One region of the Arthrobacter sp. NPDC092385 genome, then DNA from elsewhere that is predicted to be linked to it. Evidence: riboswitches for the same ligand, from Rfam matches in the RefSeq annotation. Region 1 holds a riboswitch; each other region holds the start of a gene.
What was found. Region 1 has a riboswitch for S-adenosylmethionine ahead of ACIQCY_RS03980 (methylenetetrahydrofolate reductase). Riboswitches for the same ligand answer to the same signal wherever they lie in the genome.
Positions count from the first base shown of each region.

Region 2: linked by a shared signal. The riboswitch ahead of ACIQCY_RS15995 (PIN domain-containing protein) and the one ahead of ACIQCY_RS03980 (methylenetetrahydrofolate reductase) in region 1 are both predicted to bind S-adenosylmethionine.
Region 3: linked by a shared signal. The riboswitch ahead of ACIQCY_RS16730 (ABC transporter substrate-binding protein) and the one ahead of ACIQCY_RS03980 (methylenetetrahydrofolate reductase) in region 1 are both predicted to bind S-adenosylmethionine.
Region 4: linked by a shared signal. The riboswitch ahead of ACIQCY_RS01450 (ABC transporter substrate-binding protein) and the one ahead of ACIQCY_RS03980 (methylenetetrahydrofolate reductase) in region 1 are both predicted to bind S-adenosylmethionine.

Region 1 covers NZ_JBIVQL010000002.1:184,322-191,285, reverse strand. The annotation lists gene ACIQCY_RS04005 (GNAT family N-acetyltransferase) at 1-569, shown strand, start outside; gene ACIQCY_RS04000 (hypothetical protein) at 663-1,709, shown strand; gene ACIQCY_RS03995 (phosphotransferase) at 1,773-3,068, shown strand; SAM riboswitch class IV at 3,134-3,261, shown strand; gene ACIQCY_RS03990 (hypothetical protein) at 3,287-3,460, shown strand; gene ACIQCY_RS03985 (PIN domain-containing protein) at 3,464-3,907, shown strand; SAM riboswitch class I at 4,015-4,121, shown strand; gene ACIQCY_RS03980 (methylenetetrahydrofolate reductase) at 4,224-5,135, shown strand; gene metE (5-methyltetrahydropteroyltriglutamate--homocysteine S-methyltransferase) at 5,189-6,964, shown strand, end outside.
Region 2 covers NZ_JBIVQL010000016.1:26,527-33,490, forward strand. The annotation lists gene ACIQCY_RS15975 (ISL3 family transposase) at 1-749, shown strand, start outside; gene ACIQCY_RS15980 (flavin reductase family protein) at 893-1,408, opposite strand; gene ACIQCY_RS15985 (cystathionine gamma-synthase) at 1,567-2,772, opposite strand; gene ACIQCY_RS15990 (O-acetylhomoserine aminocarboxypropyltransferase/cysteine synthase family protein) at 2,774-4,135, opposite strand; gene ACIQCY_RS15995 (PIN domain-containing protein) at 4,184-4,663, opposite strand; SAM riboswitch class IV at 4,872-5,000, opposite strand; gene ACIQCY_RS16000 (hypothetical protein) at 5,368-5,577, shown strand; gene ACIQCY_RS16005 (putative oxygenase MesX) at 5,584-6,576, shown strand; gene ACIQCY_RS16010 (methionine synthase) at 6,595-6,964, shown strand, end outside.
Region 3 covers NZ_JBIVQL010000019.1:14,023-20,986, reverse strand. The annotation lists gene ACIQCY_RS16755 (hypothetical protein) at 1-556, shown strand, start outside; gene ACIQCY_RS16750 (heavy metal translocating P-type ATPase) at 557-2,065, shown strand; gene ACIQCY_RS16745 (DUF4383 domain-containing protein) at 2,306-2,770, shown strand; gene ACIQCY_RS16740 (MFS transporter) at 2,911-4,092, opposite strand; gene ACIQCY_RS16735 (DUF1349 domain-containing protein) at 4,192-4,788, opposite strand; SAM riboswitch class IV at 4,925-5,052, shown strand; gene ACIQCY_RS16730 (ABC transporter substrate-binding protein) at 5,193-6,854, shown strand; gene ACIQCY_RS16725 (ABC transporter permease) at 6,855-6,964, shown strand, end outside.
Region 4 covers NZ_JBIVQL010000001.1:287,913-294,876, forward strand. The annotation lists gene ACIQCY_RS01435 (energy-coupling factor transporter transmembrane component T family protein) at 1-219, shown strand, start outside; gene ACIQCY_RS01440 (amino acid ABC transporter ATP-binding protein) at 259-996, opposite strand; gene ACIQCY_RS01445 (amino acid ABC transporter permease) at 993-1,757, opposite strand; gene ACIQCY_RS01450 (ABC transporter substrate-binding protein) at 1,768-2,682, opposite strand; SAM riboswitch class IV at 2,849-2,966, opposite strand; gene ACIQCY_RS01455 (aminodeoxychorismate lyase) at 3,075-3,953, opposite strand; gene ACIQCY_RS01460 (AsnC family protein) at 4,033-4,248, opposite strand; gene ACIQCY_RS01465 (SDR family NAD(P)-dependent oxidoreductase) at 4,315-5,328, opposite strand; gene ACIQCY_RS01470 (TetR/AcrR family transcriptional regulator) at 5,489-6,037, shown strand; gene ACIQCY_RS01475 (LmeA family phospholipid-binding protein) at 6,121-6,807, opposite strand; gene ACIQCY_RS01480 (YegP family protein) at 6,875-6,964, opposite strand, start outside.

The DNA of each region.
Region 1 (6,964 bases):
TCCGCCACAGGGACAAGGCGGACTGGACGGCGTTGCGCCACCGCAACGCCGCATGGCTCGCGCCCTGGGAGGCCTCCAACCCCGATCCGCAGGGTTTCCTTCCCACCTATCACCAGATGGTGAGGTCCCTGACGTCGCAGGCACGGGCAGGTTCGGCGCTTCCGTTCCTCATCGCCGAGCAGCAGCCGGGCTCCCGCGACGCGCGCCTCGTCGGGCAGCTGACGGTGTCCGGGATCACCTGGGGTTCAGCGATGACGGCGACGCTGGGGTACTGGGTGGATTCGGCGCGGGCCGGCCGGGGGATCGCCCCGACGGCGGTGGCCCTGGCCACCGACTACTGTTTCGGGGACCTCGGGCTGCACCGCATGGAGATCAACATCCGCCCCGAGAACCGGGCGAGCCTGCGTGTCGTCGAGAAGCTGCGCTTTCGCGACGAGGGGCTCCGTCCGCGGTACCTCCACATCGCGGGCCACTGGGCGGATCACAGGAGTTTCGCGCTGACGGCTGAGGAAGTCCCGCGCGGCCTGCTGACGCCCTGGCTCGAGCGGGCCCGGCCTTACCAGGGCTGATCGGGCCGTCCAATGCCGCGGCGAGCATATTAGGCTCCGACACGCCCGCCTGAATGCCGCGGCCCGGCGGCACCTGCTCCTACGGTTCTAGGTGTGGTCTTCTCTCTGGATAGCTCGTTGGTGCTCGTCGCGATCGTCGGCCTGTGGCTGGTGTGGGTGGCTCCCTTCGTCCTCCGGAAGACCGCGCCCGCAACTGCCGGCGGTACCCGCCGATCACCCAAGACCGGGACCCGCCGTCCTGGAGGGAGCATGATGACCATGACCGCGCAGGACGAGGCAGACCGTTCAGGAACCACCGTGCAGTCGCACGCCCCGATCCCGCCGAAGGCTACTGTCCCATCCGGCGGGACGTCCGGTCCGAGCCCGTCCTTCACCCCGCGGTGGGGGCGCATCAGTGCTGCCCTCGTGGGCCTCGTCGCCCTCGCCGCCGCCCTGGTCACGCTCGTGCTCGGGGCCTTCGGGATCGTATCCCTCCTCGTGCCCCTGGCGTGCTTCGCCGTCGCCGTCGGCGCCGTGGCCATGTTGAGGTTCCTCGCCGTCCGCGGCCGGGCCGCGCGCGTCAACCGCGCCTTCGCGGCCGCCATGGCGCCGGTCCGTGAGGCCGCAGCGGTACCCGAGGTGCCGGTCGAGCACGCGGCGCCGGCAGCGCCCCGGCGTCCCACCTCGCTGTTCGACGCCGAGGAGGCCGGCGCCCGCCGGTTGAGCCCCATGGAACTGCGCACGGCTGCTCTCGCCGTGGCGCACGGTTCGTCCGTGGTCGACGTGCGCGCGGGGTTGCTGAGCGTCACCGGGACGGAGGCACCCGAGGCAGCCGAGACACCCGAGGCAGCCGAGACACCCGAGACACCCGAGACACCCGAGACAGCCGAGACGCCCGGACCCGCAGGGTCCACTGCCTGGGCTCCGGTCGAGGTGCCGCGGCCCACCTACGTGGACGCAGCGAAGGCCGAACGGCAGGCTCCGGCCCCGCTGGACCTCCCCGAAGCGCCGAAGCCCACGACCCGGACTCCCATCAAGGCCTCCGAGGCTGCTGCCCGCGTCGCTGCGGAGGCGGACGACGCCGCGGACGAGTCGGCGAACCCCGCCCCCTCCACGGGGCGCATCAACCTCGACGACGTCCTGCAGCGTCGTCGCGCCTGACCGGTACCCATGCCACGGGCAGCCGGATGCCGGCCGCGCCCGTGACCGACCCCTGAGGTTCGCATGAGGGCGAAGGACGCACGCATCATCCGCGAGCAGGAGACCATCGCGCTCCTCGAGTCGGACGCGCCGGGCGGGATCCTGCAGCGGGCGCTGGCTCCCGCCGGATGGGAGCTCGAGTCCTGGCAGCTCGGGGCCGTCCACCACCGTCCCGGCGCCGGCGTCACGGGCGTGTACTCCATCGACGTCCGGCCGGCCGGCGACGCCTGCGGCGCGCAGCGCCGCAGTTCTCCGGTCCCTGGCCCGGCACCACTGCCCGTCCCGACGCACGCCTGTATCACCTCCTGCGTCATCCAGCAGGGGGCGGACGCCGTCGCGGTGGTCCACCGCCGCGGCGCCGGGGCGCTCTCGGTCTGGGTGCATCCCTTCGATCCGCTCCTGCCGGGCCTGCCCCTGGCCCTCGACCCGGAGCGCAGCACACCCTTCGCCTTCGGCCCCGGGCTCGAGCCGGGAGACACCCTCCTCGAACTCCGCAGCTACCGCCCCCTGCGCCGGGCCGTGGTCCTGGCCCGGAACGGGGACGAGCGCCGCTACCTGAAGGTCCTGCGGCGCCAGGGCGCGGCGTCGCTCGCGGAACGGCACCGGATGCTCCGGGCCGCCGGCGTGCCCGCGCCGGTCCTCGCCGGCGAGCCGATGCAGGACGTGGTGGCCATGCACCCTGCCCCGGGCACGCCCCTCGCCGAGCTCCTCATGCGGGACGGCGCGACCGACGTCGACCCCGCCGCCCTGGTGCACGTCCTCACCTCCCTGCCGCCCGCGGTCCTCGCCCTGCCCGTACGCCCGCCCTGGGCCGCCCGCGTCAGGGACTACGGCGAAGGTGCGGTGGCGGCCCTGCCCTCCGAGGCCGCCCGGATCCGACGCCTCGCCGCGGCCATCGACGACGCCGTCCGTTCGAGCGACGCCGGCCCGCTCGTGCCCACCCACGGTGACTTCTACGAGGGAAACATCCTCATCACGGACGGCGCCGTGTCCGGGCTGCTGGACGTCGATGCACTCGGACCCGGGCGCTTCGTCGACGACCTCGCCTGCTTCCTCGGCCACGTCGCCGTCCTGCCGGGACTCCACGCCGGATACGCCCACGTGCCGCAGGCCCTCCTGCGCTTCCTGCGGGCCTTCGACGAGCAGGTGGACCCGGCCGCGCTCAGGAGCCGGGCCGCCGCCGTCAGCCTCACGCTCGTCGCGGGAGCGCGGAGCCGCACGGGGGGCGATGACGGTGCCGCGGAGGCGCTGTCCCGGCTGGCCGTCGCCGAACAGTTCCTCACCGAGGCGCGCGCCGTCGCCGGCCGGCGACGGTCCTGACGCGTGCAGCACCATGACCGGGGGCGTTGATGCTGGCGGCCCCTGCGTGGTTATACTTCCAACAGCTTCAAGAACTGCGGCCGCCAAGCTCCGACTGGGCCGCATACCAACCCCGCGCTCATAGGGTGGTTCGGATGACGAAGCGGCCCGCATTCGCCCCTCCCGGGGTATCTGGTACGGGCAAGAGCTCGCGAAAGGACGCGGCCCCGTGCCGTCCCATGACACCCTTCCCAGTCGACGCATCCGCCGCAGAGATCCCGATGGTGGCCCTCAGCATCCAGGACTACGAGGTGCTCACCGCTCCGCGGGAGGCGTTCGTCGCCTTCCTCCTCGTGCCGCCGTCCGGAGGCGGCTCCGCGGTGAGGGCCGGCCGGGGACCGACGGGTAGCTGAGGAATGGCACCGCCGAGCGGGCTCCTCCTGGACACCGACGTCATCGCGGAGCTGCGGAGCCCGAGCCCTCATCCCGCCGTCACCGGTTTCCTCCACCGGCGCCGCCACTTCCGGATCTTCGTCTCCGCGCTGAGCCTCGGCGAGCTGCATTCGCTGGGCCGCCGGAACGAGCACTTCCCGGACCTGGAGGCCTGGCTGCACGAATTCGCTGAGCGGTTCGGGCCCAACATCCTGTCCGTGGATGCCGACGTCGCCGTGGCGTGGGCGCCCCTTGCCGACCACGCCGACGTGGCCCTCGCCGATTCCCTGATCGCGGCGACGGCCCTCCACAGGGGACTCGCCGTCGTGTCGGGGAACACCGAACCGTACCGGAGGCTCGCGGTCCCGGCGATCAATCCCTGGACGGCGGGCGAGCAGCCCGCGGGTCCTCCCGGCGTCGTTCCATGACGTAACGATCGCCCTTTGTGACGGACGCCTGGTCTCACAACGTCACGGGACGCCATGTTGCGTCAGGTTTGCCGCCCGGCACGGCTCGCTGCTTAGAGTGATCCCACCAACCATCAAGAGCGGCCGAGAGATCTGGCTTGTTGACGCCGCAGCAACCATTCGGCTGTGCCCTCGGGGGCAGCGGAACCGGTGCTAATGCCAGAACCGATGGAGACACATCAGTGAACCCACGTGAGGACCCGGCGCGCCCGCGCCCGGTACCACTGGGCCGCGGCATCCTGCTGGTGCACTCCCTCGGCCCTACCGAGGAGTTCGAATGGCATTTCCTGGACACGGAGCGGTACCGCCGTCGCTCTCCTACGAGCTGTACCCGCCGGCCACCCCGGAGGCCGGCGACGCCGTGCTGCGGACCATCGACGAACTCGGAGCCACCCGTCCCGACTACGTCTCGGTGACCTACAGCGGCACACCGGCACGACGACGGGCGTCCGTCGAGCTCATCGGGCACCTGGTCACCAGCACCCGGCTCCGACCGGTGGCCCACCTCTGCTGCGTGGGGGAGACGCGGGAGGGCCTGGACCTGCTGGTGCGGCAGTTCGTCGGGCTGGGCGTCAGGGGCATCCTGGCGCTGCGCGGTGACCTGCCGGCGGATCCAGGGGTGTTCCGCGGCGAGCTGCCCTTCGCCCGGGACCTGGTGGAACTGATCCGCGGGGTCGAGGCCAGGCACGGCGCCTCACTCGCCGGTGGCCGGCTCGCCGTGGGGGTCGCGGCCTACCCGACCAGGCACCTCGAGTCGCCGTCGTTCCTGCACGATGTCGAGGTGCTGATCTCGAAGCAGCGTTCCGGCGCCGATTTCGCGATCACGCAGGTGTACTTCGACCCCGCCGAGTACGTGCGCCTGGTCCTCGCAGCCCGTGCGGCCGGCGTCAGCATCCCGATCATCCCCGGCGTGATGCCCACCGTCAGTGTCCGGCGGCTCGAGCGGCTGGCCCTCATGACCGGCGTACGTCCCGACGCCGGGCTGCTGCACCGCCTGGAAACGGCCTCGAGCGAGGCCGAACGACGGCGGATCGGCGTGCGGGCAGCGGCAGTGCTGGCCCGTGCGGCCTTCGAGGCAGGAGCCCCCGGCCTCCATCTGTACACCTTCAACGACTTCCGCGCGTCCGTCGACGTCGTCGAACAGCTCGACCTCCCGGCGGCTCGCCTCGCCGGCGCCGTCCCGGCCTGAACGCCCCGGACCCACCAGATCCAGACCCGACACCACCTTCGAAGGAGCACCACATGAGTACCACCTTCCCCGCCGCCACGATCCTCGGCTACCCGCGCATCGGGCCGGACCGGGAGCTGAAGAAGGCCCTGGAAGCCTACTGGGCAGGCCGCCTGGACGAGGCAGGGCTGCACCGTGCGGCCGAGCAGCTGCAGGACCGCACGGTCTCACGGCTCGCCGAGCTGGGCCTGAAAGAGGCAGATTCCTCCATCCCCGCGGATTTCGCCCTCTACGACCAGGTGCTCGACGCCACGGCCGCCCTGGGCGCGCTGCCGTCCCGCTTCGCGGACCTGGCCGGCGAGGACGGTTCCGTGGACACCGCGGCCTACTTCACGCTGGCCCGGGGCGACGGCGACCGCGCGCCGCTGGAGCTGACCAAGTGGTTCGACACGAACTACCACTACCTGGTCCCCGAAATCGGCCCGGGGACCACGTTCGCCGCGGTGGCCCACCGCCTGACATCCATCGTTCGCCGGCAGAAGGACCGCGGCGCCGTGCTGCGCCCGGTGCTGGTGGGTCCCGTGACCTACCTGCTGCTGGCCAAGGCCGAGGAGGGGGCGCCCGCCGGGTTCGACCCGCTGTCCCGGATCGACGACGCCGTGGCGGCCTACGCGGGGATCCTCGCTGCGCTGGCGGAAGCGGGCGCCGCATGGGTGCAGCTGGACGAGCCGGGCCTCGTGGGCGACCGCGGCGGCGAGCTGGCGGCGCCGGGCGGGCCGGTGGAGCGGGCGTACCGGCAGCTGGCGGGTGCCGTGGACCGGCCGGCCCTCCTCGTGACCACGGGTTACGGTACCGCCGGTGATCCGGCGGAACCGGGCCAGGCACTGGCAGTGCTCGCCGCGGCAGGCGTGGAGGCGGTGCACGCGGACCTGGTCCGGGGGGCCCGGCCCTCGGTCGGGGCGCTGCGGGCACTGGGCGGCACGCGCCTCGTGGCCGGCGTCGTGGACGGACGGAACGTCTGGGGGAACGACCTGCAGTCCTCTCTCGCCGTGCTGGAGGGGCTGCAGTCTGAGACCGCGCATGCGGTCAGCACGGCGACGTCCACCTCGCTGCTGCACGTGCCGCACGACGTCGCGGCCGAGTCCGCCCTGCCGGACCACCTGCCGGCCTGGCTCGCCTTCGCCGACCAGAAGGTCCGCGAGGTGGTGGTCCTGGCGCGCGGACTCGCCGAGGGCCGCACGGCAGTCGCCGATCACCTCCAGGCTGCGGAGGCGGTGCTGCGCGAACGCGCGCTGTTCGACGGCGTCGTCGTGGACCGGGTGCGTACGCGCACCGGCGGACTGACCGAGGAGGCGTTCACCCGCGGCTCCGCCGCACACCGGGCCGAGCTGCAGCAGGAGAGGCTGGGGCTGCCCCTGCTGCCGACCACCACCATCGGTTCCTTCCCGCAGACCGGTGAGGTCCGCGCCGCCCGTGCCGCGGCCCGCAGCGGCAACATCCCGCAGGCGGGGTACGAGCAGTTCCTGCGGGAGGAGATCACCCGCGTGGTGCGGCTGCAGGAGGGACTCGGCTTGGACGTGCTGGTGCACGGCGAGCCGGAACGCAACGACATGGTGCAGTACTTCGCGGAGAACCTCGACGGCTTCGCGGCGACGGAGCAGGGCTGGGTGCAGTCCTACGGCTCGCGCTGCACCCGCCCGTCCATTTTGTGGGGCGACGTCACGCGCCCGCAGGCGTTCACGGTCCCGTGGATCAGCTTCGCCCAATCGCTGACCGAGCGGCCGCTCAAGGGCATGCTCACCGGCCCGGTCACCATCCTGGCCTGGTCCTTCGTCCGCGACGACCAGCCG
Region 2 (6,964 bases), on a different contig from region 1:
TTGATCTCACCCCGATCCGCGCCAAGACGGGCCCTGCACGGTTGTTGGACATGGTCGAGGGCCGCTCCAAACAGGTGTTCAAGACCTGGCTCGCGAACCGGCCCCAGGCGTGGCGTGATGGGGTGGAGGTGGTGGCGATGGATGGGTTCACTGGGTTCAAGACCGCGGCCACCGAGGAGCTCCCGGACGCTGTTCCGGTGATGGATCCCTTCCACGTCGTGCGCCTAGCTGGGGACGGGCTGGACCGGTGCCGCCAACGCGTCCAACAAACCACGACCGGGCACCGTGGTCGTTCCGGTGACCCGCTCTACCGGGCCAGGCGGACACTGCATACCGGTGCCGGTCTGCTGACCGATAAGCAGCAGAGACGCCTGGATGCAGTGTTCAAGGCTGAGGAGCACCTCGAGGTCGAAGCCACCTGGGGTATCTATCAGCGGATTGTCGCCGCGTACCGGGAGCCTGACAAGAAGACGGGCAAGCAGATGATGGAGGCCGTCATCGACGCTGTCACCAGCGGCGTCCCGACCGCCTTGGTCGAGGTGCGCCGGCTCGGCCGGACCCTGAAACAACGGGCCACGGATATCCTTGCGTTCTTCGACCGACCAGGCACCAGCAACGGACCCACCGAGGCGATCAACGGCCGTCTCGAGCACCTGCGCGGATCAGCCCTCGGCTTCAGGAACCTCACGAACTACATCGCCCGATCGCTGCTCGAATCCGGCGGCTTCAGGCCCCGTCTCCACTCTTAATTACGATGAGCCGCCAAACTCCGCGCTGACCGCGCTTCCCAATAGAACGCACCGTCAGTCGTGCGCTGCCTGCCAGAACTCCGCCCCGAACCCAGAAAGGTCCGGGCCTGCGAGTGCGACGCCGGGAAGGGGTCCGGCAATGGTCATGCAGTCCTCTCCAGCACTGCTGTCGGGGACTGCACACCGACGTAGGCGCCCCTGAAGAACAGCAGGGGTTCGGCGTCGAGCCGCGCGCTCAGGGACCGGACGCTCCCCACCACGATGGTGTGGTCACCGCCGTCGTACTCCTGGTGCAGCTCGCAGTCCACCCAGGCGAGCGCGTCCTCCAGGACCGGGTTGCCCAGCGGAGACGCGGTGTAGTCGACGCCGGCGAACTTGTCCGTGCCCGAGCGTGCGAACTGGCCCGCCAGGTGCTGGTGCTCCGCCGACAGGATGTTCACGGTGAATCGTCCCGCTGCACGGAGCAGAGGCCAGGTGGTGGAGGACCGCGCCGGACTGAAGGTGACCAGCGCCGGGTCGAGCGAGAGGGAGGCGAAGGACTGGCAGGTGAACCCGGCTGGACCCGTGGGCGTCGCCGCCGTGATCACCGTGAGCCCGGTGGCGAAGTGTCCCAACACCTGCCGAAGGCGCTGGGGGCTGAGGTCCGAGATGTCCGACATGATGGGTCCTTTCGTGGCGTTTGAATTCAATCAAGCACCGTTTGCGCCCGCATCCAAGAGCCGGGGAAGCGAGCTGTCGTATGAGGAAACACGGGGTCATCGACCGTCGTATTGGGTAGTGAGCAGGCCCGGAACAGCGGTGTTCTGCTGCACCAGGGTCAAGCGCTGAGAGCCACGGCTCTCCTGGACGCCCGACGTGTCTTCTCCAGCGCAGTGGCCAGGTCCTCCTGCAGGTCTGCCAGGTCCTCGACCCCGACGGACAGCCGGACCAGGTCGGTGGGCACAGCCAGCGGGGTCCCGCGGACCGAGGCGTGGGTCATCTCCGAGCAGTAGCAGACCAGCGATTCCACCCCGCCCAGGCTCACGGAGAGCGCGAAGAGGCGGGTCGATTCGGCGAACGCCCGTGCGGCGGCTTCTCCGGCACTGAAGCGCAGCGAGACGATCCCACCGAAGCCCGACATCTGGCGCGCTGCCAGGGCATGGCCCGGGTGCTCGGGCAGGCCGGGGTAGAGCACTTCCGCGACGCCGGGCTGATCCCGGAGCCATTCGGCGAGAGCCTGGGCATTGGAGGTGTGCCGCTCCATGCGCAGGCCGAGGGTCTTCAGGCCGCGGGCGGCCAGGAAGCAGTCCTGCGGCCCGGCGACCGCGCCGCCGGCGAACTGCTGATAGCCGATGGTCTCGGCCAGCGCGGTGCCGCGGAAGGAACGGTCGGCCACGACCACGGCACCGCCGAGCACGTCCGAATGCCCGCCGATGTACTTGGTGGTCGAGTGCACCACCACGTCCGCGCCGAGGTCCAACGGCCGCTGCAGGTAGGGCGAGGCGAACGTGTTGTCCACCACGAGCAGAGCCCCGGCATCGTGCGCCAGCGCCGCCCACCCGGCCAGATCCGCGATGCCCAGCAGCGGGTTCGACGGCGTCTCCACCCACAGCATCGCGGTGGAGCCCAGCCGGACCGCTGCGGCCACCGCCGCCAGGTCGGTGATGTCCACGGCCGTGTTCGCCACACCCCACGGGCCCAGCAGCCCGTTGATGAGCCGGTTGGTGCCGCCGTAGCCGTCCCCGCCGAGGACGATGTGATCGCCGGGGCGCAGCAGCGCCCGCAGCAGCGCGTCCTCGGCCGCCAGCCCGGAGGCGAAGGCGAAGGCCGCCGTCCCGTGCTCGAGCGCGGCCAGCTGGGCCTCGAAACCGTTGCGGGTCGGGTTGGAGCCCCGGCTGTACTCGTGCCCGGCCCGCAGCACGTTGATCCCGTCCTGCACGAAAGTGGAGGTCTGGTAGATCGGCGGGATCACCGCACCGGTCAACGGATCAGGGTCCTGCCCGGTGTGGACAGCTGTCGTATTGAACCCCGTGTACTGCGCCATGTCAGGCTCCTCTTCCTGCGAAGGCGGCAGGGGCCCCTGCCGCCGGAGAAGTAGCCGCGATGTCCGCGGCACCCACCAGCGGGGCCAGCGCCAGGTCCAGGTCCGCGACGAGGTCCGCCGCGGTTTCCAGACCCACGGAGAGCCGGATGGTGGTTTCTGCGATCCCGGCGGCGGCTCGCTGTTCCGGGGTGAGCCGGCAGTGCGTCATCGCAGCGGGGTGCGCGACCAGGGACCGGGTGTCCCCCACGTTGGCCACCAGCTTGAACAGCCGGAGCCGGTCGATGAAGTCCCCCACCTGCCCTGGCTCTGCGGCCAGGTCGAAGGAGAACACGCTGCCGGCCCCGTGCGGAAAGTCCCTGGCCGCGAGTCCGGCCTGCGGGTGGCCCGGAACGGAGGGGTGATGCACCGCTGCGACGGCCGGGTGGCCCGCCAGGAACCGGATGACGTCCCGGGTGTTCTGGGCGTGCCGGGCCACCCGGATGTCCAGGGTCTCCAGCCCCTGCAGGATCTGCGCGGCACTGCCCGGTGCGAGCGAGGGACCCAGATCGTGCAGGTACTTGCTGCGTGCGAGGGCCAGGTACGCGCCGTGGCCGTGGCGCTCCCACAGGATCTCCCCGCCGTAGCGGCGCTTGGGACGGGTGAGCTGCGGCCACCGGTCCGGGTAGGCGGAGAAATCGAACCGCCCACCGTCGACCACGGCGCCCGCGAGGGTACTCCCGTGCCCGCCGAGGAACTTCGTGGCCGAATACACCACGATGTCGGCCCCGTGATCGAGGGGCCGGAACAGGGCGGGAGTCGCCAGCGTGTTGTCCACCACCAGCGGCACCCCGGCGGCATGAGCGACCGCGGCGATCGCCGGCAGGTCCTGCAGCGTGGCCAGCGGATTGCCGATGGATTCGGTCAGGAAGGCCCGCGTCGTCGGAAGCACAGCGTCCTGCCAGGCACCGGGATGTGCGGGATCGGCGAAGCTGACCTCGATCCCGAAATCGTCGAAGGTGTCCGTCAGCAGGTCCACCGTCCCCCCGTACAGCTTCGACGACGCCACGATGTGCTGCCCGCCGCGGACCAGCGCCAGCAGGGCGACGGCGACGGCGGCCTGCCCGGTCGCCGTGGCCAGCGCGGCCACGCCGCCGTCGAGCGCGGCGATCCGCTGCTCCAGCACCGCCACCGTCGGATTACCGGTCCGCGTGTAGGTGAAGCCTGGCTCCTTCAACGCGAACATGCGCCGGGCCGACGCGTAGTCCGGGAATTCGTAAGCCGCGGTCTGATAGATGGGGACCGCCACGGGCCGGTAGGGCGCCTGCGGTTCATAACCTGCATGGATCTGGGAGGTGGCCGTACAGCCAGCGTCACCGGTACTCATCGAAGATGCTCCTTCGGCAGAAGTAGTTAGGACTTGAGGTCGAATCGTCTAGACAGGCTGCGTCACCGGTCCTGTCCGGGAACGCGGGAGCGGTGGGGCCTCATCCGCGGTGGACTGCGCTTCTGGAATCCAGGGATTAATGGCCGACACCGCGAACCTCCGGTAGACCTCCAAATGTCCCGACACGATGGAAAGGCTCTTATGAATGGCGGTCGCGGCAATGAGGGAATCGACTGCGGACACCTCGGCGTCGCTCAGCATCGGCCCCCATACAGCGGCGATATCAACGTCGACGGGAAGAATGTTCGAGCTGTAGGTGTCCACGAACTCCTGCACCCAGGCACCGATGGTCTGGTATTGCTGGTTCTCCCGGGTCACCAGATGCAGCTCTCCGATCGTCAAAGCGGAGACGAAGATCCGAGAGTGTCGCCTCCGCTGAAGAAAATCGACGACAGCCGTTGAAGGGCGTGAGCTCCACAACTCCACGATGACGTCGGTATCCAGAAGCAGGCCGCTTGTGCGTGCCATTCCTCAGACTGCCAGCGCAGGCAGACCAGCATTCTCCAAGCGATGTAGAACCACATGGGGTCTCAGGAGGAAGTCTACGAACGCTTCGCGTGGAGCCATCAATGCTTCGTAGTCGTGAATGCTCACTGCCGACAGTGGAACCTCGGCGTGGGACTCAGCACTTGGGGAAGTAGTAGCCATGGGCGGGCGGCACCGGGCCGCGTCCTTTCGGGAGCTCTTGCCCGCACCAGGTACCCCGAAGAGGGGCGAATGCGGACCGCTTCGTCATCCGAACCACCCACCGAGCGCGGGGTTGGTATGTGACCAAGTCGGAGCTTGGCGGCCACAGTTCATGAAGCTGTTGGAAGTATAAGCACGTAATTTCCTGTGACGCGAACATGCATGCCGATGACACGTCCCCGACGGACTACAGGCAGTTCACGGGCTGCGGACGAGCCTCCCGTCGTCATACAACGAATTTCTAGGACACATGACGTAAGACTTTCCCGCCGCACCGATTGCTGTTCATGATGGTGCGCAGCCCCTCCGTCTGGTGCTCGGCCGATGGTCGTGGAGGGGGCGTGCCTTACGTCACCGGTGGATTTAGAGCCCTAAGCCACACCATCCAGAGCAGCTGAGAGACCTGCCTCCATGACGCTGCAGCTTCCCCCGGATTCCCTGTCCGGAAAGGTGCTAATGGCAGGACCGATGGAAAGGACAGCATCATGACACTCGATCGCATCTCCACCAGCCTCGCCGGCTCGCTGCCGCGCACACCGGAACTGATCGCCGCCAACGCCGCCCGCACCTTTGCCGAGGACGGGTTCACCCTGGAACGGACACCGGAATTCGAAGGACTGCTCACCACTGCCGTGGTGGACCTCCTCCAACGCCAGAAGGAGCTTGGCACCACGATCCCGGAACTATTGGAGTAACCGCGCATGGCGCATAAGATCACCTTCAGCATTTCCACGACCCGTTTCGATGAGCACTACGTGCCGTCGACCACGTCGAGGGCCACCACGAATTTCGCTAATCTCGCCCGGGGCGAGAATCGGCAGCAGAACCTCCGTAACGTCCTGGAGATGATTGATCACCGATTGAACGACCTTGCGGAGCGAGGTGATGCACGACGGGATCATTATGTCGTCGAGCTCGACATTGTCTCCGTCGAGCTCGAGTTCTCCGCACAAGGGGCACACCAACGCTTTCCGCTGCTCGAGATGCTCGACATTCACATCCTCGACCCGCGCTCCGGGGAACGTCACGCAGGGATCGTGGGAAATAACTTCTCGTCGTATGTCCGCGACTACGACTTCAGTATCCGGCTGCCGTCGGTCAATGAAGGCACGACGGAGTTCGTCGTTCCCGAGGACTTCGGTGCGCTGCATGGCGTGCTCTTCCAGCGCTTCCTCGACTCCGCCGCGTACCGAGAACACTTCCCGAAGTCGCCGGTGATCTGTATCAGCGTCTCGACGAGCCGGACCTATCGTCGAACGGATGTCCGCCACCCGGTTCTTGGCGTCGAGTACGAGCAGGACGACTTCTCGCTGACGGACGACTATTTCAAGAAGATGGGACTGCAAGCCCGCTACTTCATGCCACGGGGCGCCGTAGCACCGCTTGCTTTCTATTTCCGCGGCGATCTACTCACGGACTATTCCGACCTGCAACTCATCGCCACCGTCAGCACGATGGAAAGTTTCCAGAAGATCTACCGACCGGAAATCTACAACGCGAACTCGACCGCCGGAAGTATCTACCGGCCGAGCCTGGAATCGCAGGACTTCACCCGGACGGACATCAATTATGACCGCATCGAACGCAACCGGCTTGCAGTCGTGCAGGGGCAGTACACGGAGGAACACCTCATCACGCCGCACAAGCTTGTCCTGGAACATTTGGTCACCGACCATCTCACTCCCGTCAACTGACGGGCGAAAGGCATCAAAATGAACACACTTCTCCCCACCGCTATCGTCGGCAGCTTGCCGAAACCATCATGGCTCGCGCAGCCAGAGACTCTGTGGTCCCCGTGGAAGTTACGCGACGGCGCGCTGGTCGAAGGTAAGCAGGATGCCCTCCGCAGCGCCGTCCACGAGCAGCACCGACACGGCATCGACATCATCAGCGACGGGGAACAGACGCGTCAGCATTTCGTCACGACGTTCATTGAACATCTCACCGGGGTCGACTTCAAGCAGCGCGAGACCGTCCGGATCCGCGATCGATACGACGCGAGCGTGCCAAGCGTCGTCGGTGCCGTAAGCCGTGACAAACCCGTGTTCGTCGCGGATGCGACGTTCCTGCGCGGACAGACCG
Region 3 (6,964 bases), on a different contig from region 1:
CGCGAGCCACACGCCGACGCCGCACCGGGCGTCCGCCTTCTCCCGATCCCGTGCACCGCACGAGCAGCCGCGCGGGGCACTGCCTGCGGTGGATGGGGCACGCAGGAAGGGGTGGCCCGGAGGGCTCCCCTGGCTGGTCCTCGTCACCTGCATGGTCGGCGGACTGACACTTCTCCTGGATCTGACCGGGTCCGACGTCCCCGCGCGGATCCTCGCGACGTCCTACTCCCTGACCGTCGCCGTCGTCCAGGCCTACGCGATGCTCAAGGACGTGCGGCAGGGGCACTGGGGTGTGGACCTCCTCGCGCTGATGGCCATCATCGCCACAGCCGCCACGGGGGAACACTACGCCAGCCTCGTCGTGGTCCTGATGATCGCCGGCGGACAGGCACTGGACGAGTTCGCCTCCACCCGCGCCCAGACCGAGTTGCGGGTGCTGCTCGAGCGGGCACCCCACACGGCTCATCGAATAGCCGCCGCCCCACCGGGGAGCAAGAGCGACGACGGAGCCGGCGACGACACCGTGATCGAGGACGTGCCCATCGGTGAGCTCTAGGTGGGCGACCTCCTACTGGTACGACCGGCGGAAACCGTCCCCGCGGACGGGACCCTGATGACGGCGTCGGCGTCGCTCGACGAGTCCATGCTCACCGGCGAAAGCCTGCCGACCGACTATGCCCGGGGCGCACACATCCTCAGTGGATCCCTGAACGGTGCCGACGCACTGACCATGCGGGCCACAGCGACACCTGCGCAGTCCCAGTACAGCCAGATCGTCGCACTCGTCGCCGACGCCTCGGCCAGCCGATCACCGACGGTCAGACTCGCCGACCGGTTCGCGCTACCCTTCACCGGATTCGCCCTGGTCCTCGCCGCATTGTCCTGGGCGGCGAGTGCGGACCCGACCCGGGCCGCCGCCGTCCTGGTCGCCGCGACCCCCTGCCCCCTACTGATCGCTGCCCCCGTCGCGTTCCTCGGGGGAATCAGCAGAGCTGCCGGCGCCGGCATCATCATCAGGAGCACGCAAGCGCTCGAGCAGCTCGCCCGCGCCCGCAGTATCGCCTTCGACAAGACCGGCACCCTGACCTCCGGCGCGCCGCTGGTGGGATCGATCGTGCTCGCCCCCACAGCATCCCCGCTGACAGAAGGTGATGTGCTCGAGCTTGCCGCGTCCGCCGAGCAGTACTCCACCCACGTCCTGGCCACAGCCATCACCGCCGAAGCCGCACACCGCGGACGGACGCTCCACCCCGCCGTGTCCGCCCAGGAACACGCCACCAACGGGGTGCACGCCCGGCTTGCCGGCACCACGGTCGTCGTCGGCAAACGACGGTTCGTGGAAGAGGCGGTCGGACCGGTACCGGACGCGCCCCTGCCGCCAGGAGAAACGGCCGTATACGTGGGCGTGGGAGACCGGTACGCGGGATACATCTGCCTCCGTGACGCCCTGCGCAGTACCGCGACGACGACGATCACCTCCCTCAGGGCGCTCGGCGTGCACCAGGTCCTCATGCTCACAGGAGACATCGGGACGACCGCCCGGCACATCGCACGACAGGCCGGCGTGAGCACGGTCCACGCCGGTTGCCTGCCCAAGGACAAGGTCGACATCGTCCGGAACCTCCCTGATCGTCCCGTGATCATGGTCGGCGACGGGGTGAATGACGCCCCGGTCCTGGCAGCAGCAGACATCGGGATAGCAATGGGGGCAAAAGGATCGACGGCAGCCAGCGAATCAGCGGACGTCGTCATCACCGTCGACGACCTCTCCAAAGTCACCGAGGCCGTGCTCATCGGAAAACGAACCCTACGAATCGCACTGCAGAGCATCGGAATCGGCATCGGCCTGAGCGTCCTGCTGATGGCGAGCGCAGCCGTAGGACTCGTCCCCCCGCTCGCGGGCGCGGTCGGCCAGGAAGGTATCGATCTGCTGACGATCCTGTACGCACTACGAGCAGCACGCACCCCACGAGCTTCCACCAGTGCGCGGCACACAGGGCGGCACACAGGGCGGCCCACGGGCGAGACCATGAACAGACCCGGTCCCGGTACGGGCGTCGAATAGGGACGTTATCCCCTACCGGCCTCGGCGCCGTCGCCGCATTCTTGAATGCATCACACATCTTCGACGGACCATCCGTGATTCCGCATCGCAGACAGTCAGATGGAGCCGCACAGGCTGAGCCGACTGAACGTCCCTCGCCGCACCGTACGGACGCCACCCCCGAGCGCTGCCAGATGCCCGGTCCTCCCGACGAGTGGTGATGCTTCCCCACATCGCAACAATCCACGAAAGGAAACGGTCATGTCCTCCTCCGCCCTTCATCCCAAGAGCGCACACACCCGCTCCCGGGCCTCGGCATCCACGCTCGCCCTTGTCGCGGGCGGGCTGCTGCTCCTGATCGGGGCACTCAGCCTCATCCCCGGGATCACCACGGACTACGGCACCCTGGCGTTCGCCGCCAACTCGTCCGCGCTGTTCCTCGGCATCTTCCAGACCAGCGTCCTCCTCAGCGTCATCTACGCCCTCGTAGGTGCAACGGGACTCCTCCTGTCCCGGCTGCCGATCGAAGCACGCGCCTACCTCGTCGGCGCAGGCGCGTTCTTCCTCGTCCTCTGGATCTACGGCCTCTTCGCGAACGCCGAGATGGTCGCCAACATCTTCTCCACCAATGCGGCCACCAGCTGGGCGCACCTGGTGCTCGGCGTCGCCCTCGCCGCAGCCGGCGCCGTCGCCACGGAGGACGCCGAGGAAGTGAGGAACACATAGGCCCTCCTCTCACCCGCCCCACGGCACGTTGCAGAAGTCCCCGCCGGGACCCGCCTCGGCCGGGACTTCTGTTCCGGGCTAGCGACACGGCGTGTTCCGAGGGCGGGTGCGCACTCCGACGACGAGCAGGGTTCCTGGAACTACGGCCTGGTCCTGCCGACGGCCGCCGCTGTCGAGTCACGCAGCATCAGCGCGATCCCGCTGAGCAGTGACACCGCGGCGGTCAGGACGAGCAGGGGTCCGAGGCCCAGGCCGGGGATCACGGCGCCGGCAAGGGCCGGCGCTGCGACCGAACTGATGGCTCCGACGACAAGGCAGGCCGTGAATGCTGCGCCTGCGCGGTCGGGCACCAGCTCGGCGGTCCAGACGGCGAGGACCGCCGATCCTGCCATGTATCCGACACCGAAGATGCACGCTGAGACTGCCGTCGCGGTCAGGGAGTCACTGGCCAGGCCGAGGAGTGCCAGTGCTGCAGCGACCGTGACGAGGCAGAGGGCGGCGACCCGCGAGGCGCCCATCCGCTGCACTGCGGCTTCGGTCGCCAGGCCCGCCGCGCCGGTGAGGCCGATAGCTGCGTAGAGTGCCGGGACGGCAAGAGCGGGGAGGTCGCCGCTGGCCAGGGTGTCCGCTGCGTAGGTGAAGTAGATGACGACGACGGCGAAGTAGACGACGGAGTAGGCGGCGGGTACCCGCAGCGCCTTCGCCAGTGAGGAGACACCGTGCGGTCCGTCCGGGCGCGGATCCGGACGGGTCGGCGACACGAGGCGGAGGTTCAGGATCGCGGCTGCCACCGCGGCAAGAGCGATACCGGCCCAGACCAGGCGCCATGAGCCCAGTGCTGCAAGGACGGCCAGGCCACCCAGGAGAACCAGTCCACCGCCGGTGCCGGTCGTGATGATCGCCAACGTCCGTGACCGGTGTTGCAGGGGCACCGCACGGGTCACGATGTCGGAGTAGGGCGCCCAGACCCAGCCCCCCGCGCTGCCGGCCAGGACGACACCGGCCGCGAGCAGCCACGGGGACTGCGCAAGTGTCACGAGCACCGCTCCCAGGGCGCCACATGCTCCACCCACAGTTGTCGGAGCGCGCGAACCGCGGCGAGCAGCCAGCGGCCCGGCGAGCAGCAGGCCGGCCAGGTAGCCTGCGAACGTCGCACTGGCGATGAGGCCGAGCACCAGCTCGGAGAGCCCCAGGTCCTGCCGGATGCCGGGCAGCGTCAGGCCGTAGGCGTAGCGGGCCATCCCGAAGGCGACCCCGACCACCGCCGCTCCGGCCAGGCCTGTCCGGCCGCCCGCCGAGAGCTCCATGGAAAACCACCTCATCCTGACTCGTTCGTCCGAGCGACTGCCCACCTGGCGGATCGATGACGACGGCGCCGTCGTCATCGGCTGATGCACAGGCCGGCGGCGGCAGCGACTCCCCTACCCGTGCAGCGCAGCGTCCGCTTCCCCCTGTGCCCAGCCGGTGAAGGTCACTGTCAGGCCCGCTCGCGTGGGCGAGCAGCAATACGGCCCCGCCGAGACCTCCAGGCCGGGTTCGAGTGGCACGACGCGGACGAGGCGGAACGCCTCCCCTGACCTGCGAGCGCGGATCGTGACGGCATCGCCGCTCCTGCTCATGCGCACCGTCACCTCCTGCCCACCCCACTCGGGCACCGGGGCGACCGACCAGTCGGATACACGATCAGTCACCACGGCACCCACCTGGGGAACGCCGTCGGACACCTCCACTCCGGCCTTGATCCAGTGCTCCGCACTGCTGTGCAGGTAGATGCCGGCCTGGTCGAACTGCTCCCGGTAGTCGAGCAGGAACGAGACGTCGAGAGCGGTGTCCTGGGGGAAGGGTGCCAGCAGGGCGTGAGCGCTGTCGTGGACGAAACCGTACGACGTCCGCCGCCAGGCGTCGCTTCCCTCCACGGCCGTCACGCGCAGGTGGCCGCCTTCCACCACGGCGTCCTCCGGCGGGTTACGCCAGGAGCCGGTGGTCCAGGGCGAAGCCGGGGTACGGGCAGCGATCATCGAATGCCTTTCTGAGCGGAAGGCGGGATCCCTGTTCGGCATCGGATCCGCTGCCTGATGGGGCGATATCGCAATACCCGGTCATATTACTTCTTATTGGCGCGACTGCCGGATTCTCTGCCTATAGTGAATTCAGCTTCAAGAGATGCGGCCGCCAAGCTCCGACTAGGCCGCGCACCAACCCCATGTTCCTGGGTGGTTCGGATGACGAAGCGGCCTCCGCCTTGGCACTTCGTGCTGGTCCGGCGCGGGCAAGAGCACTTCGAAAGGCACTCCCCGTGAGTTGTAGCGCCCTCCCCCTCCCCTAGCAGACCCTGCGCGTCCTGCGCATCCTGTTGCTCTTCATCCCCTTTTCCGGTGAATTCCGCTGTGCGCGGTGCCGGACCCCTTCCAAGGAATTCTCCATGAATGCATCCGTAATTCGTCCTGCCCGAGATCGCCGCCGATTCCGCAGCTTCACCGCATTGTCGGCCGTCGCCCTGGTGTCCCTTGTCAGCGGCTGCGCCGGTCCGGCCGGTCCCTCCTCGGTGGCCGGTGACGAGCCGGTGGACGGCGGCATCCTGAACGTGTCGATCTCGGCCGAACCCGGCTGCCTCGACGGCCACGGGATCTCTGCCACACAGCAGCAATTCCTCGGCCGGCTGATCTACGACAACATCGTGACGCTCGACGAGAACGGGGAGATCGCTCCCTACCTCGCTGAATCCTGGGACATCTCGGAGGACGGCAAGACCTACACGTTCCACCTCAAGGAGGGAGTGACCTTCAGTGACGGCTCGCCCTGGAACGCCGAGGTGCTGGGCCAGAACCTGGAGCACATGCGGGATCCGGCCACGAAGTCCCCCCTCGCGGCTGCGTACATCGCCCCGTACGTGGACGGCACCGTCATCGACGAGTACACCTTCGAAGCCCACCTCGAGTACCCCTACACGCCCTTCCTCTACACCCTGGCGCAGTCGTGGCTCGGCATGAACTCGGGCAAGGCGATCACCGAAGCCCCCGAGACGCTCTGCCAGAACCCGATCGGCACCGGGCCGTTCACGGTCGCGGACTACAAGCCCGGCCAGAGCATCAGCTACACCAAGCGCGCCGGCTACGACTGGGCGCCGGAGTGGCTCGAGGGCGACGGCGAGGCACACCTCGACGGCGTGGAGGTCACCCTGGTCAGCGAGCCGGTCATCCGGCACCAGTCGCTCGTCTCGGGCCAGTACGACCTCACCGAGAACCTCGCACCGCAGAACGCATCCGCGGTCCAGGCGGATTCGAACTTCACGTACGAGAACCTGCCACGGACGGGCAGCCCGTACGTCCTGAGCTTCAACCTCAACCGCGCACCCTTCAACGATCTCGCGGTCCGCCAGGCATTCGCCGCGTCCGTGGACACGAAGGCCGTCACCGACAGCCTCGGCTTCGACACCTACACCCCGATCGACAGCTTCCTGTCGAAGGAGAGCAAGTACTACGACCCTTCGGTCGAGGGAACGCTCACCTACGATCCCGAGCGGGCGAACAAGCTGCTGGACGACGCCGGCTGGTCCACGCGTGACAGCGAGGGGTTCCGTACCAAGGACGGTCAGCGCCTCGTGGTCGAGGTGCCGGCGGTGGAGAGTTCGACGCCGAGCCCCCTGCTGGTCCAGCTGCAGGGAGAAGCCAGGAAGGCCGGCTTCGACCTCCAGATCATCCAGCTCCCGCAGGCCCAGCTCACCGAGCGGCGCTACGCCGGGGACTACGACGCGCTGGCGGGCGTATGGCACACGAACACGACCGACGTCCTCTTCATCCGGTACCACTCCTCGGAGATCACCGGGGAGCGGATCGGGCAGAACTCGTCCTACGTCGACGATCCGGCCCTGGACGAACTGCTCCTGACGGCCCGTGAAGCCAGTGACGGCCCCGAGGCGGCCGAGGCCTACTCCAAGGCCCAGCACCGGCTGCTCGAGATCGTCCCGGGCGTCCCGCTCTACGAGAACCCGAGCCAGTTCGCCTACGCCAACACCGTCCAGGACGTCGCGGTGGACACCTCCCACCCCGTGCCCGTGCTGACCTACGCCTGGAAGGCGGAGTAGGTGGCCGTCCTCCGGCGCATCCTCACACGCCTGGCCGTCGGGATCGGGGTCCTCTGGGGCGCCGCCACGCTGACGTTCCTCGCGGTCTACCTGATCCCGGGTGACACCGC
Region 4 (6,964 bases), on a different contig from region 1:
GGGCAGTCCTTCGGGCTCATCGTGCAGGCCATCCGGCGCGCCACGCGGCTCGCGACCGCGATGGAGGCGCGCGGATTCGGCGGCGGGACGCGCACGTGGGCGCGGACGAGCACCTTCTCCCCGCTCGACGCCGGTGTCGCCGTCGTCGGGCTCCTGATCGCCGCGGGCGCAGTAACGGCGGCCGTCCTGGCCGGGACCTGGAATTTCATCCTGTCCTGACCGGGGCGGCCGCCGTGTCGGCGCTGGTGCAGCGGGCTCCTACAGCACGTCCGCGAGGAAGGACCGCAGGCGCGGGGTCTGCGCGTCGTCGAAGATCGCGGCCGGCGGACCGGATTCCACGACCACGCCGCCGTCCATGAACGTCACGGTGTCGGAGACGTTGCGAGAGAAACCCATCTCGTGGGTCACGACGACCATGGTCATGCCCGCCGAGGCCAGATCCGCCATGAGGGCGAGGACGCCCTTGACGAGCTCGGGGTCCAGGGCGGACGTCGCCTCGTCGAAGAACATGACCTCGGGGTCCATCGCCAGCGCCCGGGCGATCGCGACGCGCTGCTGCTGGCCGCCCGAGAGGTTGCCGGGCCGCACATCGGCCTTGTGCTTCAGTCCCACCAGGTCCAGCTGCGCCAGCGCCTTCTCCCGGGCCTCGTCCGCGGACATCTTCCGGAGCTTGCGCAGCGCCAGGGACACGTTGTCCACCACGGTCTTGTGGGGGAAGAGGTTGAACTGCTGGAACACCATGCCGATGCGGCGGCGCAGCTCGTCCGGGTTGTCCTTCAGCACGGACCGGCCGTCGAGCAGGATGTCTCCCCTGTCCGGTTCGATCAGCCGGTTGAGGACACGCAGGAGCGTGGACTTGCCGGATCCGGACGGGCCGATGACCGACGCCGTCGTGCCCTGCTCCACGTGCAGGTCGATGCCGCGGAGCACGTGGTTGGTCCCGAAGGACAGGTGGAGGTCCCTGCCGGTCAGGGTTCCCGATTCGATGGTCTTCACGCCTTGGCTCCTTCGCCGATCTTCGCGGCCAGTTCGTCCGGTTCCGGCTTCTCCCTCTTGCCCGTCCGCAACTTGTTGTCGATGTAGTTGACCAGGTGGGTCAGCGGGATCGTGAGGCACAGGTACAGGACGGCGGAGGCGATGAGCGGCGAGAGGTTGCCCGTGTTGCTGGCCGCATCGTTGCCGATCCGGAACAGTTCACGCTCGCTGGTCAGCAGCCCGAGGAAGTAGATGAGCGAGGATTCCTTGATCAGCGCGATGAACTGGTTCACCAGGGCGGGCAGCACGCGCCGCACGCCCTGGGGAACCACCACGAGCTGCATCGACGAGCGGTAGCTGAAGCCCAGGGCGCGCGAGGCCTCCAGCTGTCCCTTCTCCACGCTCTGGATACCGGAGCGGAAGATCTCGCCGATGTAGGCCGCCGCCATGAGCGACAGCGCGAGGATCCCCATGGGGAACGGGCTCGTGCTGCCGGTGGCCTCGCGGTAGATCGGGCTGAGTCCGATGCCGATGAGCAGGATGATCACGACGGCGGGCACCCCACGGAAGATGTCCGTGTAGATGCGCGCCGCCCAGCGGAGCAGCCGGTTGCGGGAGATCCCCATGATCGCGAGGACCATGCCGAGGACCGTCCCGATGACGCCGGACGCGATCGCGAGGATCAGGGTGTTCCGCAGGCCGACCGCGAGGAGCTCCGGCAGGACGGCGGCCATCGCCTCCCAGTCGAAGAAGGTCTGCGCGAGCTGTTCAAGGGCATTCATGGAGGGTCGGCTACTTTACTTCCACGGCTTTGCTGCCGGGCTTCCAGTCGGTCGGCATCTCGCGGTCCGGGTACCACTCCTTGGTGAGCTCGGACCACGTGCCGTCCTCGACCACGGCGTCGAGGCCCGCGTTCAGGGCGTCGATCAGGGGCTGGTTCTCGCTGTTCACGGCATAGGCGGTGAAGTTCTCCGTGTTGATGATGGTCTCGGCGATCGTGGTGTCGTCGCCCTCCTTCACCTGGCCGGTGGCCTGCTGGGACGGCGCGACCCACGCGTCCACCTGGCCGTTCTTCACGTTGGCGTACACGGTGTTGTAGTCGGCGAAGCGCACGGGCTCGAGGCCCAGGGTGTTGGTGACGTAGTCGTCCTGCACGGTGCCCTGCACCACGCCGATCCGGGTGCTCTCGGACAGCGAGTCGAAGCCCGTGACCGGAGAGCCGTTCTTGGCGACGACGGCCATGTAGCCGAAGTCGTAGCCGTTGGTGAAGCCGACGTTCTCGCGGCGGGCCTCGGTGGTGGAGATCGAGGAGGATCCGACGTCGAACTGCTTGTTCTGCACCTGCGCCAGCAGCGCCGAGAAGTCGGTGGAGGCGAACTCGACCTCGAGGCCGAGCTTGTCGCCGATGGCGCGCAGCAACTCGTTGTCGTAGCCCGTGAAGACGCCGTTCTCGATGAAGATGTTCGGAGGCGCATCCGAGAGGGTGCCGACGCGCAGCGTGCCCTCGGTGATGAGTCCGAGCTTCGAGGTGTCGATCCCGTCGATCGGCGTGGTGTCCTCGGTGGTGTACTTGTCCAGCGTCTGCTGGTCGCTGCCGGCCAGGGCGTCGGTGGTCTCGGTGGGCTCGCTGCTGGAGCTGCCGCAGGAGACGGTCAGGGCGAGGAGGGGTACGGCGAGTGCCGTGAGGACCTTACGGGAGATGTTCATGGTTTCCTTCGATGCCGGCCCGGGTTCCGGGCGCACAGGGTGAGGGGTTTTCGGAGGTGCCGGTCGACGGCACGGAAGGAGGCTGCTTGCTGCTGGGTGACACGCTCGCTGTTCTGGGCTGTGCGCGTTGTGATGTGGCTACCCGGCGATCCCGGGACGCCGCACGACGCCGTACTTGCCAACCGGGGGACTGGTCCCGGCGGCCGAATCTTCACCTGGAGCACCCCACTACGGGAGAGGGTTGCTGTCCAGCCGGCCAGGGCCGAGGGCTGGAACTCTTGATTTCAAGAAAAACGCTAGGGCAGGGTGAAGGGCCCGGTCAAAACGACAGCGGGCGGAAATCGGCGTTTGACGCGGTAAACGGGCCTCTACACGGCCGTTTGTGGTGGAGATTACACGAATCGGTCCACGAGCTCGGTGAGTTCGGCGGTGAGCGCGGCCGACGTACGCAGGTCCTGGCCGTCGAGCGAGAGGACGGGCGCGAGGAGCCGGATGCTCGAGATCAGCCAGACGGCGTCGGCGTCGAGCAGGTGGTGCGGTTCGAGCGGACCGTAGCCGAGCTCCCACCCCTGCTCCTTCGCCGCTGCGAAGAGAGCGCTCTGGGACGTGCCCGCCAGGATGCCGCTCTCCAACTGCGGTGTGAGGAGCGTCTTCTGCCCGTCACGGTCGTAGGCGAGGAGCACGGTGGACGTCGGTCCTTCCAGGACCTTGCCGTCGGAGGACGTGAAGATGACGTCGTCCGCGCCGTGCGCCTTCGCATGGCGGATGGCCGCCATGTTCACCGCGTAGGAGAGGGTCTTGGCACCCATGAGCAGCCACGGCGCACGTTGTGCCACGGTGCTGTCGTACCCGCGCTCGAGGAACAGGACCTTCAGGCCGGCGTCGCGCTGTGCCAGGGTCGACGCCGGAACGGGCGCCACCTGCACCCAGGCCGTGGCGCGGCCCGCGTCCTCCACCCCACGCGTGGCGATCAGCTTCACGACGGCGTGGCCGTGGTCCGGCTCGGCCGCCGCGAACTCCCGCAGGCCGGTGCGGATGGCGCGGCTCCAGGCCTCCGCCCCGGGCACCACCAGGTCGAGGGCGGCGGCCGACGACGCGAGCCGCGCGAGGTGCGCCTGCTCCTTCCGGGGAGTTCCGCCGACGGCCAGCAGCGATTCGAAGATGCCGTCCCCGCGCGTGGCGCCGAGGTCGGTGGCCATCAGTTGCGGCTGCGAGGCGTCGACGACCTTGCCGTCGTCGTGGGCCGGGTCGAGGAACACGAGAACAGTCATGGCACCAGCGTATCCGCTGCCATTCCTCGGGCCGGGCCGGGCGACGACGGTACGCCCACGGTCAGGCGCAAACGTCGAGCTACCGTTTGCCGTACTTCCGGTGCACCGCCTGCTTGCTCACCCCGAGGCTCTGGGCGATGGCCTCCCATGACAGTCCTGCCTGGCGGGCATTGCGGACGAGGCCCGCTTCTGCACGCCCTACCTCCCGCTGGAGTTCGGCGACTGCCTGCAGTGCTTCGCTGGGCCCTCTGCCGTCCATCGATCCGACGAGTGTTCTCATCCTCTCCACCTCCATGCGTCAACATTAGTTGACAACGCGGCGGTGGACAAGGGCCGTGCTGCCCCGCCGCGGCGGCCTGTCCTAGACGGCCGACCAGCCGCCGTCGGAGGGCAGGATGGCGCCGTTGATGTTCACGCCGTCGTCGCTCAGCAGGAAGGTGATGGTTGCCGCGAGGTGGGCGGGATCGGCGATGCTCGGGATGTTGACCCGGGCCGCCTCGAGCCGCGCCGACCCGAAGGCCGACGGCGTGCCCGGCATCGGGATGCCGGTGGCGACTCCGCCCGGCGCGACCGCGTTGATGCGCACGCCATCCTTCGCGTACATGAACGCTGCGCTGCGGGTGATGCCCACCACCGCGTGCTTGGACGCCGTGTAAGCGACGCCGGATGCCGATCCTCGAAGCCCTGCTTCGGACGCCACGTTGACGATCGACCCGCGACCGGCGTCGAGCATGACGGGCAGCACGGCCCGGGTGAGCCGCATGAGTCCTTCGACGTTGACGGCGAAGACGCGCGACCACATGGCGTCCGAGACCTCGTGGAGCGGGCTGAAGTCGTCGTTGATGCCGGCCACGTTGGCCAGTGCGTCGATGCGTCCCTCGGTGCCGGCGATGATGCGCGCCACGGCCTCGGCGTCGGTGAGGTCGGCCGCGATCGGCACCACCTGGTAGTCGTCCAGGGACGCGGTGAGGTCCTCGATGCGATCCGCGGCGATGTCGACGGCGATCACCCGGCCGCCCTCACGGGCCACGCGTGAGGCCGTGGCGCGGCCGATGCCCGATCCTGCCCCCGTGACGATGACGGTGCGTCCCTCGAACCGGCCCGCGACCGGGCGCTCCTGCCAGGCGGAGCCGTCCGCCTCCGGGATGATGCCTCCGTTGACCCGCCTGACGAGATCGTCGACCGCCGCCTGCGGCAGTGCGCCCTGGCTCAGGGCGACCAGTTGCTGCAGCGGCATGGACCGGGCGGGGCCGAGTGCTGCCTCGTCGGTGCCGGCCTGCGCGAGGAACCCCCTCAGGACAGGCCCTCCCTCGGGGTGGCCGAGCCACTGGTCGATGGTGCTGGAGGCGGTCAGGGTGGCAGGAGTCCGGGACATGGGAGGTCCTTCCGGTTCGGAGGATCGGGGGAAGTGCTGCTGTCCCTGCAGGCTACATTCAACGCCGTTGAATGGCCAGTGTCGCGCGCGATCCTCCTTTTTCGACGGGCATTGTCCCGGACGGACTCGCAGGAGGAACCCGGCCGTCTAGGGTTGGAGGATGATCGAAGGCCGGACGGAGACGCGCAGCGCCATCCTGGCCGCCGCCCGCACCCTGTTCCTCGAGCGCGGATATGCCGGCGCCTCGGTCCGCTCCGTAGCATCCGCGGCAGGAGTGGATGCGGCGCTGCCCATCCACTATTTCGGATCCAAGGAAGCCCTCTTCCTCGAGGCGCTCCCCCAAATGCCGGACTACCAGCCGCTCCTCGGCGGCGACCCCGCAACGCTGGGGGAACGGTTCGTCCGGTTCGTCCTCGATGCGGAGGACCACCTGCGGCCCCTCTACCTCACGCTCCTGCGGGCCAGTGACGCCGGGGCCGTGAGCGCGCAGTTGCGGCACCTCCATGAGACGACCTTCGTCGCGCCCCTCGAGACACGGCTCACCGGGCCCGGTGCTGACTTGCGTGCACGCCTCGCGGCGGCGCTGGTGGGCGGGCTCATGTACGCCCTGTGGGTCGTCCAGGACGAGCGGCTCCTCGCCGAGGACCACGAGGCGATCATCGGTCGCTACGGCGCCCTCCTGCAGCAGCTCGTGGATCCGGCGCTCTAGGTTCCGGGTGCTCCTCGCCGCCGATGTGCCCTGCCGGCGACCAGGAGCGGGATGATCCGCGCCGGGAGGATGGGTGGGAGAGGTCAGGGGACGAGCGCGACGTCCTCGCCACGCAGGGTGGCGCGGAAGCCGTCGTCCTGGACGGCGACGTCCTGCAGCACGAGGCCCTCGGGCAGGCCCTCGATGTCATGCTCGATGGTGACGAGCCGGCGCACCACGGCCGCGGTGGCCTCCGAGAGGAGATCCGGTCCGCCGATGTCGATCGAGCGCGGTTCGACGACCAGTCTGCCGGCCTCGACCTCGACCGTGCCGGTGGCGGTGACGCGCAGCTCGCGGCCCAGGACCTCCACGGTGCGGACCACCACGGCCCGACCGCCGTCGGCTCGGACGTCCGTCCCCTCGCCGAGCTCGTCGGCGACGGCCTCGAACGGCACGGTCGCGTCCACGGTGAGCCGAGCCGCGACCGATCCGTCGGGGCCGGTGGTCACGCCGCGTCCGACGGCCCGGACGTCGCGGAGCACCGAGCCGCGGGTCACGACCGTCCCGGCGTCCAGCACGACGTCGGCCAGCCACACCTCGTCCTCGCGCAGGTCCGGGGGAGCCTGCGCATCCGGTGACAGGTCGGGACCCGATCCCGACGACGGCAGCGATTCAGGCTCCCGACCGGCCGGATCACTCACCGCCCACCACAGCATCGCTATCGCGATGACCAGGATCAGCATCATCCCGGCAGCACCGATCAGCCAGTCCTTCGCGCGCTTCAACACCATGAGGACAGTCTGAGGTATTCGGTTCCCCGTCGATGCGCCGCCTGCTTCCGGCGGGCGTGGCCGAAGCTCAGGTGAGGTCTGCGATGAGCGCCGACGCCGCGCAGTCGCGGATCCCGTTGATCCCTGCCACCGCGGTGCCCTTGTCCTCGTAGGGTTC